DNA from 2 places in the Pseudoalteromonas sp. NGC95 genome. Region 2 is predicted to be linked to the other one. Evidence: predicted binding sites of a transcription regulator. Region 2 holds the regulator's gene; the other holds the start of a gene.

Region 1 (10,650 bases), on a different contig from region 2:
GTCTAGCTCATAATCACCAAATGGTTCGCACTCTTTAAAACCAAATTGAGTGTAAAGCTTTTGTGCGGGTAAAAATGCCTCAGCGGTACCGGTTTCTAAGCTTACCGTTTTGTAACCTCGCAGTGTGGATTGCTCAATAATATGGGTGAGCAATTTAGCCGCTATGCCTTGGCGTAAATAGCTGCTTGATGTGCGCATTGATTTAATTTCGCCATGCGTTGTATTTAGTGCTTTTAAAGCACCAACACCCGCTAAATTATTATCAATCCATAAGCTATAAAAAGTTATATCGGGCTGAGTGAGTTTACTCACATCAAGTGCATGTACGCTCTCAACGGGTGATTGTTTTAGCATATCGTTATGGTGTGCTTGTAGTAGCTTTATAACGTGTGGGTTTGAAAGCTCACCTATTTTAATATCCATTTATATCTCGTTTAATCCTAGAATTTAATGCTTTAGGGCTTTAATTAAAACCCTAAAGTAAGTGGCTGTATTTAGAATGCTAGTTTCCACACTACAAAAGCGACAGCAAAACCTACTAAATACACTAGCCCTAACCACGTTAAGCTGCGTAATAGCACGCTGTGCTTTATAGCAGGCTCTGAGCGCACAAGGCTAAAGTTGAGCCATGCAAATACAGGCGTTGTAACAAATGAAAGTGTCATAGCAAACGTAAGCATGGGGCCAAGGGCTGATTTAAAAAATAAAATAACCGCCATACCGGCAAGTGCTTGTAGTATTAACCAAATATTTAGACTGTGTTTTGATTGCTTAAAGCCAAGTAGTTTATGAGATTCGTTAAGCGTACGGGCGTAGCCATCTAGCACGGTGAGTGTAGTGCCAAACATACATAAAAAGGCGATTGCTGATACAAGCGGCCTTGCCCACTCGCCTATTGTTAATGCGTACATATCAATAAGCTGCTTGGCAAACGCGACACCGCCAAGTTCTATACTACTGGTTTGCCCGTACTGCACTAATACACCTAAGCTAAAAAATACTAATGCTAAGCCAGCTGTAAGCCAGTAACCTACGTTAAAATCGAACAAGCCTTGGCTTTTAGTCACTGTTTGCTGCGCTTGTTTTTCTTTTAGCCATAAAGAACTTAATGCAGATATTTCGATAGGGGCTGGCATCCAGCCCATTAAAGCCACCATAAAGCTAAGCATGGCAAGTTCATACGGTGAAGGTCCCACATAATCAGCAGGTGCCATTGGGCCGTTACTAAATGCAATGGCAAGGGCAATCAAAGTAGCGAGCGTAAGCAGCCCCATAATGCCTTTGGCAACGTTATCAAGCGCTTTAAAGTGCCCAAGTAGCAATATAACTAAACATACACCCAGCAGCATCCAACAAAGCAAGGTTACTTCAATAACCACGGGTAAGGCGTAATGCAGTAAGCTTGCGGTAAGCAGTAATACGCCGGCGGTATTAACTACGGCGGCAACAATGTTTAAGCCAATAAAACTGTAGAAGTAAAACGGACCTTTGCTTTTATAGCCCTCCACTAGGCTGTTTTTAGTGGCGAGTGTGTATTCCATACCAAAGCGAAAAAACGGGTACTTTAAAACATTAACAACGAGGATAAGCCAAAATAATTGCCAGCCAAATATTGCTCCAGCCTGTGTAGACGCAACTAGGTGAGATCCGCCAATAGCGGCCGTTGCCATTAGGATCCCAGGCCCAAGCGCACCTAGTCGAGATTTCCATACTGCTTTTGTTTTGTGCATTAATTTCTCAAAATATGTGTGTTGTGTGTTCTTTTTATCAATTTTTATAATTAATAAACTGCAAGAACGCATAACTTACCTAAATTACAGGCAATAAAAAAGAGCCATACGGCTCTTTTTTACAATACTTTGTGACTAAATTTTATTTAAGATCCATCTCTTGGATGATCTCGTGTGCGATTTCAGGTGTAGTGCTAACAGGCTTTTCGTGTAAGTTTGCTTTTATCTGCCCTTTTCGATGTTTTAGTGCTGCATCGAGTTTTTTAGCTGCACTTGCAATGGCAGGGTACATAACTTCGTTTTCCCCTTTTACCGATATGCGCGTGCCTTCATAATTAGTGCTAATTTCAGCTTGGATTTTATGATGTTCTTTAGACAAAATAATTTCGAGTGCAATAAGCGATGGGAAATGGCTCTCGATTTTTGAAAATTTTTCGTTGATGTGCTCTCTAATAGAGTCAGTAACTTCAACATGGTGACCAGAAAGATTAATTTTCATAGGGTATCCTTTTATTTGTTACCTCATAAATAGTATTGGGGGCTATTTAGATTAACACAAGGAAAAAAGAGAGATATTTGAGGTTTATTTGCGGTTTTTGGTGATTTAAATCATGAGTTGCGCAAAGTTTATGCAAAGCCCATAGTGCATGGGCTTTCAGACGTCTAGCTGTACTGATTAATCTGTGTACGAACAACAGTAGTCAGCAAAATCAGATACTTTTACTTTAAAGCTTACATTTGCATCAACATTAAACGATTCACCCGCGTTAAATGTTTTCCACTCACTTGCACCTGGTAATAAAATATCCCATTGGCCAGCTAAAAGCTCCATGCACTCTTTTTGGTTTGTATCAAAAACAAACTCACCTGGTTGCATAAAGCCTAACGTTTTCGCTTCGCCATCACCTAAAATAACGGTACGGCTCGACACTTTTCCGTCAAAATATACATTGGCTTTTTTTACTACACTCACGTTATCGAACTTTGGCATTTTTAGCTCCTGCTATTAATTTAAGATTTTTATTTGTAAATTTTATCGCACTACCTTGCCTGATAGCTTACTTTCTTGCAAGGAAAGCTGCATTGTTCAAGGTGAAGTTGCTTCATGTAAGGGCATAAAAAAACCCGCAACATGTGCGGGTTTTTCAATTACTTACTTTATTTAATCAAAGCGATTAAAAAAGCTCGTTTGCTTTGCTTACAATGTTTGCCACTGTAAAACCAAAGTGCTCAAACAGCTCGCCTGCAGGTGCTGACTCACCAAAGGTAGTCATACCTACTACTGCGCCGTTTAGGCCTACGTACTTGTACCAGTAGTCAGCAATACCAGCTTCTACTGCTACGCGGCGTGAAACAGATGCCGGTAATACGCTTTCTTTGTATGCTGCGCTTTGGTCTTCAAAGGCATCAGTACATGGCATAGATACAACACGTACCTTTTTACCTTGGCTGCGTAGTTCGCTTGCTGAATCTTGTGCTAGTTGCACTTCAGAGCCCGTCGCAATAAAGATAATCTCTGGATTGCCGTCACAGCTAAGGATGTAACCACCCTTTTTAACGTCTGCTAATTGCTGTGCGTCACGTGCTTGTTGCTCAAGACCTTGGCGAGTAAAGATAAGCGATGTAGGGCCGTCTTTACGCTCAATAGCTTGTTGCCATGCAATTGCCGACTCAACTTGGTCACATGGACGCCAGTTGTATAAGTTAGGCGTTAAACGCATGCTTGCAATTTGCTCTACTGGTTGGTGAGTTGGACCATCTTCACCTAAACCAATTGAATCGTGCGTGTATACAAAAATGCTTGGTTGCTTCATTAATGCAGCCATACGCACAGCATTTTTTGCATATTCTACAAACATTAAGAACGTAGCACCGTAAGGAATAAAGCCTTTATGAAGGGCAATACCATTCATAATTGCCGACATACCAAACTCACGTACACCGTAGTAAATGTAGTTACCGCTTGCATCATCGCGTGTTAAACCTTTAGAGCCATCCCAAATTGTTAAGTTTGAGCCTGCTAAATCGGCTGAACCACCCATAAATTCTGGTAATAACGGACCAAATGCGTTTAATGCATTTTGCGATGCTTTACGAGACGCTGGGTTTGCAGGGTTTGCTTGTAATTGCTCAATGTACGCTTGTGATTTTGCAGCCCAATCGCCAGGCAGTTCGTTATTAATACGACGTTTGTATTCAGTTGCAAGCTCTGGGTATGCTTTTGCGTATGCTGCAAATTTTTCGTCCCAGCTTGATTCAAGCTGCTTGCCTTTTTCTTTGCCATCCCACTGTGCGTAAATATCATCAGGAATTTCGAACGCATCGCCAGTCCAACCTAGAAATTCGCGAGATGCTTTAATTTCGTCATCACCTAGTGGAGCACCGTGACAATCGTGGCTACCAGATTTATTAGGTGAGCCGTAACCAATAATTGTTTTACAACAAATTAGTGAAGGTTTATCGGTAACGCTTTTTGCCTCTGCAATTGCAGCACTTACAGCATCGCTGTCGTGGCCATCAACACCACTAATTACATGCCAACCGTATGCTTTAAAGCGAGCTGGTGTATCATCTGTAAACCAACCTTCTACTTCGCCATCGATTGAAATGCCGTTGTCATCCCAAAATGCAACAAGTTTACCCAGACCTAATGTGCCTGCAAGTGAACCTGCTTCATGAGAAATACCTTCCATAAGGCAGCCATCGCCCATAAATGCATAGGTAAAGTGATCAACAATATCGTGACCTTCACGGTTAAACTGTGCAGCAAGTGCTTTTTCAGCAATTGCCATACCTACGGCATTTGTGATCCCTTGACCTAATGGACCCGTAGTAGTTTCGATTCCTGGTGCATAGCCATATTCAGGGTGACCTGGTGTTTTAGAATGCATTTGACGGAAGTTTTTAATTTCGTCCAGTGGTAAGTCGTAACCACTTAGGTGCAATAGAGAATAGATAAGCATTGAACCGTGGCCGTTTGAAAGAATAAATCTGTCACGGTCAGCCCACTCTGGATTCGTTGGGTTATGTTTTAGATAATCGCGCCATAATACTTCTGCGATATCAGCCATGCCCATAGGGGCTCCAGGGTGACCAGATTTGGCCTTTTGTACTGCGTCCATTGACAAGACGCGAATAGCATTTGCAAGTTCTTTGCGAGATGGCATGAATTCTCCTACCTTTATGTGTATTTGCGCGGGTATTTATGTGTTTGTTTATGCACCCAAGTAACTTGGGTTCGTTTATACCGACCATTCTTACTTATTGTGGGGGCTGTGTGCAATTAAAAACCCTATAAAAGTGAGGCATTATGAATATTTTTTAAGACCAAAAAGTTATTAGTAATTTTATTTAGACGTCTAGGCGTAAAAACACTATGCAAGGTGTTTTGTTTTCGATAAAATACGCCCCTTAATTTTTTAGCGCTAATACCGACGTTTGTGAAGCGCAATATTTGTGAGCAGAATTACAATGGCAAAACATTTATTTACTTCTGAATCAGTTTCTGAAGGTCATCCGGATAAAATCGCCGATCAAATCTCTGATGCGGTACTTGATGCTATCCTAGAGCAAGACTCTCATGCCCGTGTTGCATGCGAAACTTACGTAAAAACCGGTATGGTTATGGTTGGTGGTGAAATCACTACTAGCGCATGGGTTGATATCGAAGAAATTACACGTAAAACAATTCGTGACATTGGCTACACAAATTCAGACATGGGCTTTGATGCCGATTCATGTGCAATTTTGAACACTATTGGTAAACAGTCTCCTGACATTAACCAAGGTGTTGACCGTACTAGCCCAGAAGAGCAAGGCGCTGGCGACCAAGGCTTAATGTTTGGTTACGCATGTAACGAAACAGAAGTACTAATGCCTGCTCCAATTACTTACTCACACCGTTTAGTACAGCGCCAAGCGCAAGTACGCAAAAGCGGCGAGCTTAATTGGTTACGTCCAGATGCAAAATCTCAAGTTACTTTTGCATACGAAAACGGTAAGCCAGTAGGTATTGATGCTGTTGTACTTTCTACTCAGCACAGCGAAGACATTTCGCAAAAAGATTTAGTAGAAGCTGTGATGGAAACAATCATCAAGCCGGTACTTCCTGCAGAACTTATTACAAGTGCAACTAAGTTTTTCATTAACCCAACAGGTCGCTTTGTTATTGGCGGACCAATGGGCGATTGTGGTTTAACTGGTCGTAAAATCATTGTAGATACATACGGTGGTATGGCTCGTCACGGTGGTGGTGCATTCTCTGGTAAAGATCCATCAAAAGTTGACCGTTCAGCAGCATACGCTGCACGTTACGTTGCTAAAAACATTGTTGCTGCTGGTCTTGCTGACAAGTGTGAGCTACAAGTTTCTTACGCAATTGGTGTTGCAGAGCCTACTTCTATCAGCGTTGAAACGTTTGGTACAAGCAAGCTAGAAGAAAGCCGTTTAATCGAGCTTATTCGTGAACATTTTGACCTGCGCCCTTACGGCTTAATTCAAATGCTTGATTTAGAGCGCCCTATCTACCTTCCTACAGCGGCTTATGGCCACTTTGGTCGTGACGAATTCCCTTGGGAACGTACAGATAAAGCAGACGCACTTCGCGCAGCTGCTGGCCTTTAAGCCAAAATTGTTGTAGTAAATTAAAAACGGCCCTTTTAAGGGCCGTTTTTGCATCTAAAACTTATTCGCTATATTGTTTGTAGAGCGTCTACAAAATAACTATTAAATCGACCTCGAATTCTTTTGTACTTTAGGTATATACTCATTTCATTATAAAAGCTTTAGGGACAGTTAAATGGCCGATAACTTTCGCGTTATATTTGCAGGACTTGCCGATAACGTTGACATAAAAACAGCATGCACAAATTTAGCTGCAAAATTAAAAACGTCAGATGAAAAAGTAGCTCTTTTTTTTAAAGGTAAGCCACTGTTTGCACCAAGCGATAAAGACAAAGCGTTAAAACAGGCTAAGTTACTAGCAGGCTTAGGCATTAAAAGTAAGCTTCAAGCTGTTTCAAACATCATTCAAAATGGCTCAAACCCTGCTGCAAATAACAACCAACGTGACGAACGTATTTTTGATGCACTCGATTACATCACTAGCAGCTTAATTCGCCTTGAAGAAAAGCTAGACGAGTTAGAGCAACGCCTTCCTGAAGCTCAATTAAAAGCACCAGACGAAAGTATTGACGAATGGCAAGGTGACGATCTAATGCTAGATGATGATTTAGCGCCTCCTAAAAAACGCAGTAACTTACTTTTATATTCATTGATTGCGACTGCCACCATTTTGCTAGTCGTACTGGCTGTTTTTTTAATTTTTCCCGATTTATTCTCTTTTTAAGAATGGCTAATTAATTTAATGAGTAATAAACGCGCAAAAATAAGAGCAGAAATTCGTAATACCCGTAAAAACTTGTCAAATAATCAGCAAATAATTGCTGCGCAATCGCTAAAAATGAATTTTATTCAACATTTAAAAAGCGAAAAAACAACGAATTCAAAGCATATTGCCATTTACTTGAGTAACGATGGGGAACTAGACACTTCATTGTTAATTAAAGAATTATGGAGTTTAAACCATACCGTTTACCTACCTATAATACACCCATTCAATGGCGCTAATTTACTATTTCAGCGCTATGAGAAAAACTCACCCATGAGAGCAAATCGCTATGGTATCTTGGAGCCTAAGCTGAACTGCTCTCAAATATGCCCATTACCAGTGCTTGATTACCTCCTTATGCCATTAGTTGCATTTGATAAACAAGGTAATCGCCTAGGAATGGGAGGTGGGTTTTACGACCGGACATTGGCGCGTTTACATGAACAAAATTGGCAAAAACCGCAACTAATTGGCCTTGCACATGAATGCCAAAAAGTTGAGGCCCTACCAATCGAGTCGTGGGATGTACCACTTAAAACCATTATCACCCCAGATAAAACATACTGTTGGTAACAATTAAATTTGATTACTAACCGCATATTTCTGACATACATGAGCACAAAGCAATGACACAAGATGAATTAAAAAAAGCAGCTGCTTGGGCAGCACTCGAGTTTGTAAAAGAAAACACTATTGTAGGTGTGGGTACAGGCTCTACTGTTAATCACTTTATTGATGCCCTTGGTTCAGTAAAGGACACTATTGTAGGCGCTGTATCAAGCTCAGAAGCCTCAACCGAGCGCCTACAAGCGTTAGGTATTGAAGTATTTGAGCTTAATAACGTTGCTGCTTTAGATGTATACGTTGACGGTGCTGACGAAATAAACGATCAAAACGAAATGATTAAAGGTGGCGGTGCAGCCCTCACTCGCGAAAAAATAGTAGCCGCAGTAGCTAAACAATTTGTGTGCATTGTAGATGACACCAAATTAGTAAAAACATTAGGCGACTTCCCGCTTCCGGTAGAAGTTATTCCAATGGCGCGCAGCTACGTTGCACGAGAATTATTAAAGCTTGGTGGTGACCCTGTTTATCGCCAAGGCGTAGTTACCGATAACGGTAACGTTATATTAGATGTATTTAACTTAAAAATTACCAATGCTAAACAACTTGAAGCACAAATAAATTCAATTGTTGGCGTAGTTACCAACGGCCTATTTGCAATGCGTGGTGCTGATAAAGTGATTATCGGTACTAAAAATGGGCCACAAATTAAATAGGATGAGGTTATGAGTAAGGTATCGTTAGCAAAAGACAAAATTAAAATTCTCTTGCTTGAAGGTGTTCACCAAAGCGCTGTTGAAACGCTAAAACGTAACGGTTACAGCAATATCGACTACGTTAAAACATCCTTACCTGAGGACGAATTAAAAGAGCGCATTAAAGATGTTCACTTTGTAGGACTTCGTTCTCGTACTCATATTAACCAAGCCGTATTAGACTCAGCTGACAAGCTAGTTGCTGTTGGGTGTTTTTGTATTGGTACAAACCAAGTTGATTTAGATGCAGCACGCGAACGCGGTATTGCTGTATTTAACGCACCATTTTCTAATACTCGTTCAGTTGCTGAACTTGTACTTGGTGAAATCCTACTTTTATTACGTGGTATTCCAGAGCGTAATGCAGCGGCTCATCGTGGTGGCTGGTTAAAAACAGCAAATGGTTCGTTTGAAGCACGTGGTAAAACATTAGGTATTATTGGCTACGGTCACATTGGTACTCAGCTAGGTATTATGGCTGAAAATATCGGTATGAACGTGGAGTTTTACGATATCGAAGATAAGTTATCACTGGGTAATGCAAAGCAAGTTCACAACCTAACTCAGCTATTACAACGCTCTGATATTATTAGTTTACACGTACCAGAAACACCGCAAACTAAAAATCTTATTGGTAGCGCAGAACTTGCTGTTATGAAGCAGGGATCTATTTTGATCAACGCTTCACGCGGAACTGTTGTTGATATTGATGCACTTGCAGAAGCACTAACAGAGAAAAAACTAAGTGGTGCAGCAATCGATGTGTTCCCTACTGAGCCAAAATCTAACGATGAAGAATTTGTATCGCCACTGCGCCAATTCGACAATGTTATTTTAACGCCGCACATTGGTGGTTCTACACAAGAAGCGCAAGAAAACATTGGTATTGAAGTAGCGGGTAAACTGGCTAAATACTCAGATAATGGCTCAACTATTACAGCTGTTAACTTTCCTGAGGTATCACTACCAGAGCTTGCTAATCGTAGCCGTTTATTACACGTGCACCACAACCGCCCTGGTGTACTAACGCAAATTAACCAAGCGTTTGCACAGCACGGTATTAACATTGCTGCGCAATACCTACAAACAGACGCATCTATTGGTTATGTAGTTATTGATGTAGATACAGATCAATCTGAAGTAGCACTTAAAGAACTAAGCGCTGTTGAAGGTACAATTAGAGCACGTATTTTACATTAATAAGTACTTTTGATATTAAGAAGGGTCCTTATGGACCCTTTTTTGTATTTAGATTACATATACTTTCTTAAGTATTTTTTGAATACCGGATCTGTTGCAGCCAACTCTTTTTGCTCAGCTAATATCTCTTTTAAAATAGCGCCTGAGGTAAGCGGGTTAGCAAGGACCACTCTAAATACAACCGTTGGTTGATTGTCGTATTTAGAAGGCGTTAAGCGTGTACGTGATACAAATGAGCGACCAGACTCTCGCTGACGTTTTTGCATACTGGCAGTAAAACGGTTCAGTGAAGCAAAAATATCTAACCGAGTTGCTGCATCAGCATCGGCTATTGCTTGTTTAATTTGCTTAGGTACATAACGATACGTTAATAAGCACAACTCAGGCTCCGAAATAAGCTCAAAGTCTTCATCAGCTTTAATTAAATCAGCAAAGTAATGTGCTTTTTTGATGCTTCGATCAATCAGCATTTCGTAACCTTTACGACCAATAACACGTAAGCAAGCATGTACTAACATTGCCATACCAGGTCGGCTGCCTTCAAGCGTGTGGCTACCTAAGTCTTTTGAACCTTTACGTAATATGTACTCAGCGTGATGCTCTATTGCATCAGTTGCAGCGGGATCTTTAAATAAAACTAAGCCCGCTCCCATTGGTACATACATTTGTTTATGTGCATCGATGGTAATTGAATCTGCTCGCTCAATCCCTTTTAGTAAAGGGCGATGCGTGTTCGATAAAAGGGTTGCTCCTCCCCATGCAGCATCTACATGAAAATGGCAGTTAATGTCTTGTGCTAAGTCGGCCATTTCATCAAGAGGGTCAATATTACCGGTTTCGGTTGTACCCGCTACCCCAATAATCGCCATTACTTTAATGCCTTGCGATTCAAGCTCACGTGCTTTTTCGCGCATAGCTCCTACATCAACTTTATTATTTTCGCAGGTTTTAATGCCAATTAAGTTATCGCGGCCAATACCGAGTAAATCAACCGATTTACCTAATGAGTAAT
Region 2 (10,650 bases):
ATTAGCACTAATTAAATGACAGTTTCTATCTACAAAGTCTGGATATAACAAGCTAAATTGTTCACTTGCGGTAATATCAATTACAATTTTATGCTCGTAATCGAGCTCATTTATAGCATTCAGTAAATCTGCAGATTGATAGCTATTTGCCTCATGCTGCCATTGAGTTTTCCATTGCTGTGTATTAATACCACTTGCATTAAACAGCATTTTTTTAGAGCGAATTAGACCGACTAATTTAATACTAAAGTCATCCGATAAACGCTCAAATTGTGCCGATAACTGTTTAATGAAAACGTCGCCAACGTTACCAAGCCCCGCAACTATAATTGCGATTTCTTGGCCTTTATTAATTAGCTTATCGTGTAAGTCACTTTGTATATCACTATCTATAAATTGATCGGTAAGCAATAAAGCATAGCCAGTATCTTGATGGACAAAACGAGGTTTTATGCTGTGGAGTTTTAATAAATCTAATGCTTGTAAGCTTAATGTATTAACGTCTTGCTCAGGCGCTACAATTGCACAACCGTTTAAATTTGACTCGCTAATATTTGCCCTACCCGCAAAATAATTAATAACCAGATAAGTTTGTGCTGCAGGTACTACTAAATACACTTCACCATTATGGTTAAAGTGATGAAGGCTATGCTGAATAAGCTGACTAACACTTGCAACCTCACCTTCACTTAATCCTTCAACCATTAATAGGTCAACATTTTGCAACGTGGTTATAAAGCGCTTTTTCTTCGCTGAACCTTCTTTGACTATATCTGTTGGACTTGCTTGTACGTCAAAACTACTGCGAACAGCTAGCTTAATATCTGTGTTTTTAAGTGGCGATAGTGTTTTTGCATGTAATACAGGGTTACCTAAACGAGCTAATAAATTAGCTTGCCCACGGCAAATTTTGCCGTATTTAATCGCTTTTTTTACCTTTCGAGGATCAGTGCTATACACTCCCTGTGTATCAGTCCAAATACATACTTGCTTAGCATTGCAATAATTTGCAAGTAGTGTTGCACTGTAGTCACTGCCATTTCGGCCAAGCGTTACTGTCTCGCCTTTGATATCTGCGGCAATAAACCCAGTAACAACATTTATTTTATTAGGCAAAATTAACTGCCCACATTGCTGCGCATTTTGCGCATGCATTAATTCGCCATCATTTAAGGTAAAAAGAGTACGTGCATCTTGAGCGCATGCCTCAATATTTAGCTGCTGTAAATAAGTAGAGAGTAAACGTGCTGACCACAGTTCGCCATGTGCAAGTAATGCAGCCTCTTTTAGCTGCTCAGCTTGAGCAAGTTCTGCAATATAGCTAAGTTCGATACTTAGTGTTTTAAGTGCACTTCGTTTTAAATCGGCTTCTAATAGCAGCTCTATTAAATCACTTTGATGGTTATTTAACTGCAGTAAAATATCAGCTACTGCTTGAGTATCTTGTTTTTGATAGCTTTGCCAAAGTAATACTAGCGTATCGGTTGTCTTACCCGCAGCCGATACCACCACACAATCACCCGGTTGAGTATGTGTAATTATTATTTTTGCTACGCTTTGGTATCGCTCACTTGAGCTTAAACTCGAGCCACCAAATTTATGTATACAATTAACCATATTAATCACCAAAGCGCCGGACGAGCTGCACTTAATTTAACGTTACCACCAGAAGTGCCTGCTCCTTTGCCTACACGGCCAACATTTTTATTTTGCCCTGGTTTTACAAGTTCAAACACTCGCTCAAAATCAGCGACTAAATCGTGTATATCTTCAATACCTACCGAAATACGAATAAGCGTATCGCCCACGCCCGCTTCTAAACGTGCTGTTGCCTCCATACCTGCGTGCGTCATAGTTGCAGGGTGACAAATTAAGCTCTCTACGCCACCTAGTGACTCAGCTAAACTAAACGTTTTAAGGCTAGTTAAAAATGCCGCAGCGTCGTTTATATCGCCTTTAATATCAAAACTAACCATGCCACCAAAACCAAGTTGCTGTGCTTTAGCTAGCTCATGTTGAGGATGTGACTCAAGACCTGGGTAGTAAACTTGGCTTACATATTCAGAGCTTTCAAGATACTTAGCTATTGCCAGTGCATTTTCTTGATGCTGCCTTAGGCGCACATTTAAAGTACGTAAACCACGAAGCGTTAAATAGCTATCAAAAGGCGCACCCGTAATACCAATGTTATTAGCCCACCAAGCAAGCTCATCGCCTAACTCTTGTGTTGCGGCAATAACAGCGCCGCCTACTACATCTGAGTGTCCGTTAATGTATTTAGTGGTTGAATGCACCACAATATCTACACCAAAATTAATAGGATTTTGTAAAGCAGGCGACAAAAACGTGTTATCTGCAGCCACCAATGCACCGCATTGCTTTGCAACATCGGTAACCGCTTTAATATCTGTTAAACGAAGTACTGGGTTACTTGGGGTTTCTATCCAAATAAGCTTAGGTTTAATTACTAAAATTTGTTGAAGACTTTCTTCTTTTGTTAAATCTAATATTTCGAGCTTTAGTAGTCCGCGTTTTTGTAAAGATGTAAATAAACGATAGCTGCCACCATAACAATCATGTGGAATTACTAACGTATCGTCACTATTAAGTAGCTGAGTAGCTAAATGCACGGCAGCCATGCCTGTAGCTGTAATTATGCCACGAGCGCCACCTTCAAGCTTAGCAAGCGTCTCAGCTAAAATATCACGATTAGGATTACCGCTACGACCATAATCATACTCACGCTTAGTATCAAAGTCGGCAAACGAATAAGTAGTCGATAAATAAATTGGCGGTACCACCGCACCATGATGTTTATCAGCATCAACGCCGTTACGTACAGCAATGGTCGCTTTGTTTTTTTCGCTCATATTCGTCACCTGATTAATTTGGATGTTTAGACGTCTAAAAGAGTAAGTTATCCGTTTTGATAAGTCAAAGTATTTTAAAGCTCTAGATGGCTAAAAGTAGAAGGGGCCTCTGCGAATAACACATTTTAGCTCACAAAAGTGTGCTTATCTTTACACCTACAATAGGCTTATTAAGATAGATCGGTATCTATTATTTGACTATCTTTTTTAAATCGATAGAATTTCACGCATATTTACACGCTTTTTATACCGTGTGAGAAATTAATAATCTGAGGCAACGATACATCTTATGGCTAAATGGAATGGTGAGTATATTCACCCATACGCAGAACACGGTAAAAAATCAGAGCAAGTTAAAAAGATCACCGTTTCGATCCCGCTAAATGTATTAAAGGTATTAACTGACGAACGTACACGTCGTCAAATCAATAACCTTCGCCATGCTACAAATAGTGAATTGCTATGTGAGGCATTTTTGCATGCTTTTACTGGCCAACCTTTACCAAATGACGATGACTTACGTAAAGATAACGCCGAAAAAGTGCCAGAAGAAGTTAAAAAAATAATGCAAGAAATGGGTCTAGAAGTACCCGTTTTAAACGAAGAATAAATATTACAAAGACAAAAAAAACCTCAGTAATTACTGAGGTTTTTTTATGTCTAAATTTTATTGTATAGCTCTACTGTATAGATTTACTGCATATAGTTTTCAGGTAGCTCAATTTGTGCAACACCTGACTCAATAGCAGCAAGTGCAACAGCTCTTGCTATACGCGGCAGTAAACGTGGATCCATTGGTTTTGGAATAATATACTGCGCACCAAATTCTAGTTTATCTACACCAGCGGCTTTTAAAACTTCTGCAGGTACTGGCTCTTTGGCAATACTTCGAATAGCATCTACTGCAGCAATTTTCATTTCATCGTTAATAGCGCTTGCACGTACATCAAGCGCACCACGGAAAATAAACGGGAAACATAAAACATTATTAACTTGGTTAGGGTAATCAGAGCGCCCTGTTGCCATGATTAAATCGTTGCGTGCGCCGTGCGCAAGTGCAGGATCAATCTCAGGATCTGGATTTGAACATGCAAACACAACTGGTTTTGCAGCCATTAGCTTTAAATCTTCAGCCGCTAATAAGTTAGGGCCAGAAACACCCACAAATACATCTGCATCTGCAATTACATCTTGCAATGTACGCTTATCGGTATTATTAGCAAAAAGCTGTTTGTATTCATTTAAGTCATCGCGGCGGGTATGAATAACACCTTTGCGGTCAAGCATATAAATGTGTTCACGCAGTGCGCCACACTTAATTAACAGCTCCATACACGCAACAGCGGCAGCGCCTGCACCTAAACATACAATAATTGCATCTTCAATTGACTTACCTTGTACTTCTAGCGCATTTAACATACCAGCAGCCGTTACAATGGCAGTACCGTGTTGATCGTCATGAAAAACAGGAATACTACAACGCTCTATTAATGCTTTTTCTATTTCAAAACACTCTGGTGCTTTAATATCTTCAAGGTTAATACCACCGAATGTGTCGGCAATGTTGGCAACCGTATTAATAAAGTCTTCTGTTGTTTTGTGCTTAACTTCAATATCGATAGAATCAAGCCCTGCAAAACGTTTAAACAATAACGCTTTACCTTCCATTACAGGCTTAGACGCTAAAGGACCTAAATTACCAAGGCCTAGAATTGCAGTACCATTAGTAATAACCGCAACCATGTTACCTTTACCAGTATATTTATAAGCATTTGCAGGATCTGCAGCTATTTCACGTACAGGTTCGGCAACACCTGGGCTATACGCAAGTGCAAGATCATGAGCCGTTTCAGCTGGTTTTGTAAGCTCAATGCTAATTTTACCTGGTACGGGATGTGAGTGGTAATGTAGTGCTTGTTCACGAAAGTCAGACATAACGCGATGGTATCCTGCAATTTAAGTTAAAGTGAGAGATGGAGTCTTGGGGTACGATACCCTTATTATTTTTAAATTCCAAGCAATATCAGGTCTATCCTGTTATATGCTATATCCTTTAATTTTAAGAGGTTTTTCAGTAACTTTGCAGGATTATATCAACATTTAATAAATAAAAATTCACCTAAAAAGTAAGTTTTAAGGTGCTTTTATGCCTATCAAAATCTTATAAAATGTATACTTAAAGTATCAGCATAAACTTAGAATAACAGCCTACTACCCTACTTTAAAAACAGATAAGCCCACGTTAGCTACTTTTATCAACCTAGTTAAAAATTGTACTATTTAAAATATAGAGAATATCTATCGATTTGTCTGTAAAGGATTATGTATACTCAGAATAAGAATAGGAAATAGTTATGCAAAAGGAGGGGATAGTTAAAATCAACGAAATAATACCAATCTGCTTATATATGGGGTCTATTTAACGTTAAGAAAATTACGCTAGAACTAGGCAAAAATTTTTGTATCTAATTGTTCTAAATAAAAAATTTTAACGACGTTATAGTGCAATTTAATTCGTTAAATTGCTCAAAGATTTATGTAGGTTAGTTTAAGATAATAAATAACAAATTTTAGGCACAAAAAAAGCACCCTAAGGTGCTTTTTTTAACTAAACAGCAATAATTACTTCTTGCTGGCAAGTGCACCGAAGCGCTTGTTGAAGCGATCAACACGTCCGCCAGTGTCTAAAACTTTTTGCTTACCAGTGTAAAACGGGTGACACGCAGAACATACGTCTAAGTGAATGTCTTTACAAAGAGTTGAGCTAGTTTCGAATTTATTTCCACATGAACATGTTGCAGAAATTACTTCGTACTTAGGGTGAATACCTTCTTTCATAGGAACCTCTAGTTAAGGCCGCATCGCTCTCCAAACCCGGAGTTTGGCACCATACGTCGTTAAAACAAATTTGTTGGTGGCGGATTTTATCCAACAACCTCCCCCCACACAAGTATTTATTTATATTTTTGCCAAAAAAGTGAACAATCTCTGTCTCAAGCGCTATTGCTAGTAGGTTTTTAGCGTTATTTTTAGTACATTACAGCATTAATTTTACGGGTTGAGTTGTTATGAGTTTTGTTGAAGTTGCTATTAAAGTCCCGCTTCCACGCACCTTTGATTATAAAATAGAAGAACAGCTCAGTGGCTTATCAACTCCTTTACTACCTGGCATGCGGGTTTTGGTACCTTTTGGTAATCAAAAGAAAGTAGCGGTTGTTTTGAGTATTAAAAGCAGTACCGACGTCCCTTTAAATAAAATTAAAAATATTATAGAGGTAATAGACGACGCCCCTATTTTAAGTGCCCAGCATTTAGAACTCCTTAGCTTTACTGCCCGCTATTATTGCTATCCATTAGGCGAAACTATTCATATAGCGCTACCTGGTGCACTTCGCCAAGGTGAATCGCCTGATAAAACCAGTATTAATATGGTTGCCCTGACAGAAAAAGGTGCAAAAGTACCGTCATTAAAAGCTAAAACACAGCTCAACCTATTAAAGCAGTTATCGCAATCAGGTAAGTCATCATTAACTGAGTTAAAAGCACTGGGCTTTAGTAAAAAAACAATAGATAGCTTAATAGATAAAGAACTCATAACACAAACTATTGAGCACGATAACCAATGGCAAAGTGTTGCGCCAACCGTCGGTAGTAAACCAGTACTTAATAAAGAACAAGCGGTTGCTTGCACAGCTATAAATCAAAGTACTGGCTTTAGCAGCTTCTTATTAGAAGGCGTAACGGGCAGCGGTAAAACCGAAGTGTATTTACAGTGCCTAGAAGAAGTACTCAAACGTGGCGAGCAAGCCCTCGTACTCGTGCCCGAAATCGGCCTAACACCACAAACCGTAAACCGTTTTCGCCGCCGCTTTCCTGATACACCCATTATGCTTTGGCACTCAGCACTTACCGACAACGAACGTTTACAAACATGGCGTTTTTGCGAAAAAGGCAGTTGCGCGATAGTTATTGGCACGCGTTCGAGTATTTTTCTGCCATTTTTAAAACTCGGTATGATTGTTGTTGATGAAGAACACGACTCGTCATTTAAACAACAAGATACCCTTCGTTACCATGCTCGTGATTTAGCCGCTTACAGAGCTTTTCAGCATAAAATTCCGCTTATATTAGGCAGCGCCACACCCGCGCTTGAAACACTTCACAAAGCAATTAATAACAAATACCAGCTATTAAGTTTAACCGAGCGCGCGCAAACAGCGACTGACAACCAGTTTAAGTTACTCGATATGAAAGGTCAGCCCGACCAAGCAGGTATTGCACATGCAAGCCTTGCTACTATGCGTCAGCACTTAAATCGCGGTAAACAGGTTATGGTATTTTTAAATCGCCGAGGTTTCTCACCCACCCTTATTTGCCATGAGTGCGGTTGGTTGAGCGAGTGTAAACGATGCAGTACCAGCGCTACATTTCATAAAGCGATTGGGCAAATGATCTGTCATCACTGTGGCGACCAGTACCCTGTCCCTCACCAATGCCCTGACTGTGGAAGTACGCAAATATTTCCTAACGGTAAAGGCACAGAGCAAATTGAAGAGTTTTTATCGACCGAATTCCCTGATACACCTGTTACTCGTATAGACCGCGATTCAACTCGCCGTAAAGGTAGCCTTGAAAAAGCACTTGATGAAATAAACCTAGGGGGCGCACGCATTTTAGTGGGCACACAAATGCTTGCCAAAGGCCATCACTTTGCAGATGTAAGCCTTGTTATAATTTTAGATGTAGATAGCGGCTTATACTCATGCGACTTTAGAGCAACAGAACACTTAGCGCAATTAGTCACCCAAGTAGCGGGGCGTGCTGGACGTTCAGGTGAGCCTGGCCAAGTGTTATTACAAACACACTTTCCAGAACACCCTCTTTTACAAGACTTAGTTAATAATGGTTACCAAGACTTTGCCCGCTTTGCACTGAGTGAGCGCGATGATGCTGACTTACCGCCAATTACAAATATGGCCATTGTGCGTGCACAAGGGCATAGTATTAAACTAGTCGTCGATTTTTTGACGGATTTGGTTCCTGTGAATGGGGTATCTGGTATACAATTGCTCGGTCCGATCCCTGCCCCACTTGAAAGAGTCGCAGGTATGTATCGTTTTCAATTACATATTCAAGCGCAAGATCGTCGCATATTACATCAGTACCTTGCGCAAATGGTTGATTATTTAAGTACCAGTAAACTTGCACAAAAAGTACGCTGGAGCTTAGACGTAGACCCTATAGACATGATTTAGGTTAAGGCCAAAATAACACCATGGCACAGCACGATTATATTAATAAAAAGCCTGCAGGCAGAAACAGTAAAAAAAACGCACCCGCTAAAAAACCATTTCCTATTCTTTTAGCCGTTATAGCCATCTTACTTGTAGGTGGTTTTGCCTACACACTATGGTTTATAAAAAGTAATGCCGATCCAAAACTTGTCGAAAAACAAGCTAACCCAACTGCACCCGCAAAAGTAGAAGTTGTTATTCCACGTACACCGGAATTTATTAAAGAAATTAGAAACCACGAGATTCAAGTTGAAGTAAAAGAACTTGAGCAAAAAGGCCCTTATGTTATGCAATGCGGTTCGTTCAGAACTCATGCACAAGCTGAATCGTTAAAAGCTAAAATCGCATTTGCAGGGCTCATTTCTGAGATAAAACAGGCTGAAGGCAGCAATGGTACTTGGTATAAAGTACGTTTAGGTCCTTATAAAACCAAACGCCAAGCCGAAAGCGATAAAAACAAACTTAAACGTGTAAAAATAGTCGGCTGCGGAATTTGGGGCTGGACTTGAAAATAAACCATTCACCCATATAACCTCATCATAATCGTTTTTTACGAGTTGCCTCTGCAGCTCGATGATGAGGAATAACATGACTACTATCGTAAGTGTTCGCCGCGGCGACAAAGTTGTAATTGGCGGCGATGGCCAAGTTTCACTTGGTAACACCGTAATGAAGGGCAACGCCCGCAAAGTTCGACGTCTTTATAATGGCAAAGTAATCGCTGGTTTTGCCGGCGGTACTGCTGATGCCTTCACTCTTTTCGAACGTTTTGAAAGCAAATTAGAAATGCACCAAGGTAACCTAACTAAAGCCGCAGTAGAAATGGCTAAAGATTGGCGAAGTGACCGTGCACTTCGAAAACTCGAAGCACTGCTCGCCGTAGCAGACGAAACAGCCTCTTTAATTATTACCGGTAATGGCGATGTAGTTCAGCCAGAAAACGATTTAATTGCAATTGGTAGTGGTGGTAACTTTGCACAATCAGCTGCAACCGCCCTTTTAGAAAATACAGATTTAAGCGCTCGTGAAATAGTAGAGAAAAGCTTAACTATTGCAGGCAACATCTGCGTATTTACTAATAACTTCCAAACAATCGAAGAATTATAATAGGAACTATTATGTCTGATATGACCCCAAGAGAAATTGTTCACGAGCTAGATCAGCACATTATAGGTCAGGCTAAAGCTAAAAAAGCGGTCGCTATTGCGCTTCGTAATCGCTGGCGCCGTATGCAATTAAATGAAGATTTACGCAGTGAAGTAACACCAAAAAATATATTAATGATTGGTCCAACAGGTGTAGGTAAAACAGAAATTGCCCGCCGTTTAGCAAAACTTGCTAACGCACCATTCATTAAAGTAGAAGCGACTAAATTTACTGAAGTTGGTTATGTTGGTAAAGAAGTAGATACGATCATACGTGACCTCGTTGATGTTTCAATTAAAATGACTCGCGAACAGCAAACTAAAAAGTTTAAACATCGCGCCGAAGAAGCAGCAGAAGAGCGAATCTTAGATGCACTTTTACCACCGGTTAAAGATCAATATGGCGAAAGCCAACGCGACGATACTTCATCTACTCGCCAAACATTTCGTAAAAAATTACGTGAAGGTCAATTAGATGATAAAGAAATCGAGATTGAATTAGCGCAAGCTCAATCAAACGTAGAAATTATGGCGCCTCCTGGTATGGAAGATATGACCAACCAGTTACAAAGCATGTTTCAAAACATGGGCGGCGATAAACGCACTAAACGTAAGTTAAAAATTAAAGAAGCCTTCAAACTATTAACGGAAGAAGAAGCCGCTAAATTAGTAAACCCTGAAGAGCTAAAAGAACAAGCTATTTTTGCAGTAGAGCAAAACGGTATTGTGTTTATTGATGAAATAGACAAAATTTGTAAACGTGGTGATTCTTCAGGCCCTGATGTGAGCCGAGAAGGTGTTCAGCGCGACTTACTACCGCTAATTGAAGGCTCAACAGTAAACACTAAACACGGTATGGTTAAAACTGACCATATGTTGTTTATTGCCTCAGGTGCGTTCCAAATGTCTAAACCATCAGACATGATACCTGAGCTACAAGGTCGCTTACCGATTCGAGTAGAACTTGAGCCACTAACTGCAGATGACTTTAAACGTATCCTGACAGAGCCGCATGCATCGCTTACTGAGCAACAACGAGAGCTCCTTAAAACTGAGCAAGTAACGATTGAGTTTAGTGATGATGCTATTGAGCGTATTGCTAAGGCTGCGTGGCAAGTTAACGAAAAAACCGAAAACATCGGTGCTCGTCGCTTGCATACTGTGATGGAAAGATTGATGGAAGAAATTTCATACGATGCTTCTGAAAAAGCAGGTTCATCACTTGTTATTGACGCCGCTTACGTTGAAAAACATCTAGGTGCACTTGTTGAAGATGAAGACTTAAGCCGCTTCATTCTATAAAACGAATATAAACGTTATACTAAAAGCCTCCAGATTGGG

What was found. The regulator MetJ, encoded in region 2, represses methionine synthesis genes. The targets are predictions, from matches to a motif close to TAGACGTCTAGACGTCTA.
Region 1: metK (methionine adenosyltransferase) is a predicted target of MetJ. The motif match lies at 5,083-5,100, and genes of this name have one in related genera.

What each region holds. Positions count from the first base shown of each region.
Region 1 covers NZ_JADYWR010000008.1:44,351-55,000, reverse strand. Annotated here, with positions in the region: gene I6E70_RS09205 (GNAT family N-acetyltransferase) at 1-423, opposite strand, end outside; gene I6E70_RS09200 (NRAMP family divalent metal transporter) at 495-1,670, opposite strand; gene hpf (ribosome hibernation-promoting factor, HPF/YfiA family) at 1,873-2,229, opposite strand; gene ppnP (pyrimidine/purine nucleoside phosphorylase) at 2,407-2,721, opposite strand; gene tkt (transketolase) at 2,906-4,897, opposite strand; gene metK (methionine adenosyltransferase) at 5,202-6,353, shown strand; gene I6E70_RS09175 (hypothetical protein) at 6,529-7,077, shown strand; gene I6E70_RS09170 (5-formyltetrahydrofolate cyclo-ligase) at 7,096-7,692, shown strand; gene rpiA (ribose-5-phosphate isomerase RpiA) at 7,746-8,399, shown strand; gene serA (phosphoglycerate dehydrogenase) at 8,409-9,638, shown strand; gene panP (pyridoxal-dependent aspartate 1-decarboxylase PanP) at 9,692-10,650, opposite strand, start outside.
Region 2 covers NZ_JADYWR010000001.1:450,527-461,176, forward strand. Annotated here, with positions in the region: gene metL (bifunctional aspartate kinase/homoserine dehydrogenase II) at 1-1,617, opposite strand, end outside; gene metB (cystathionine gamma-synthase) at 1,623-2,870, opposite strand; gene metJ (met regulon transcriptional regulator MetJ) at 3,160-3,480, shown strand; gene I6E70_RS02040 (malic enzyme-like NAD(P)-binding protein) at 3,564-4,805, opposite strand; gene rpmE (50S ribosomal protein L31) at 5,493-5,708, opposite strand; gene priA (primosomal protein N') at 5,939-8,125, shown strand; gene I6E70_RS02055 (SPOR domain-containing protein) at 8,146-8,673, shown strand; gene hslV (ATP-dependent protease subunit HslV) at 8,753-9,271, shown strand; gene hslU (HslU--HslV peptidase ATPase subunit) at 9,283-10,611, shown strand.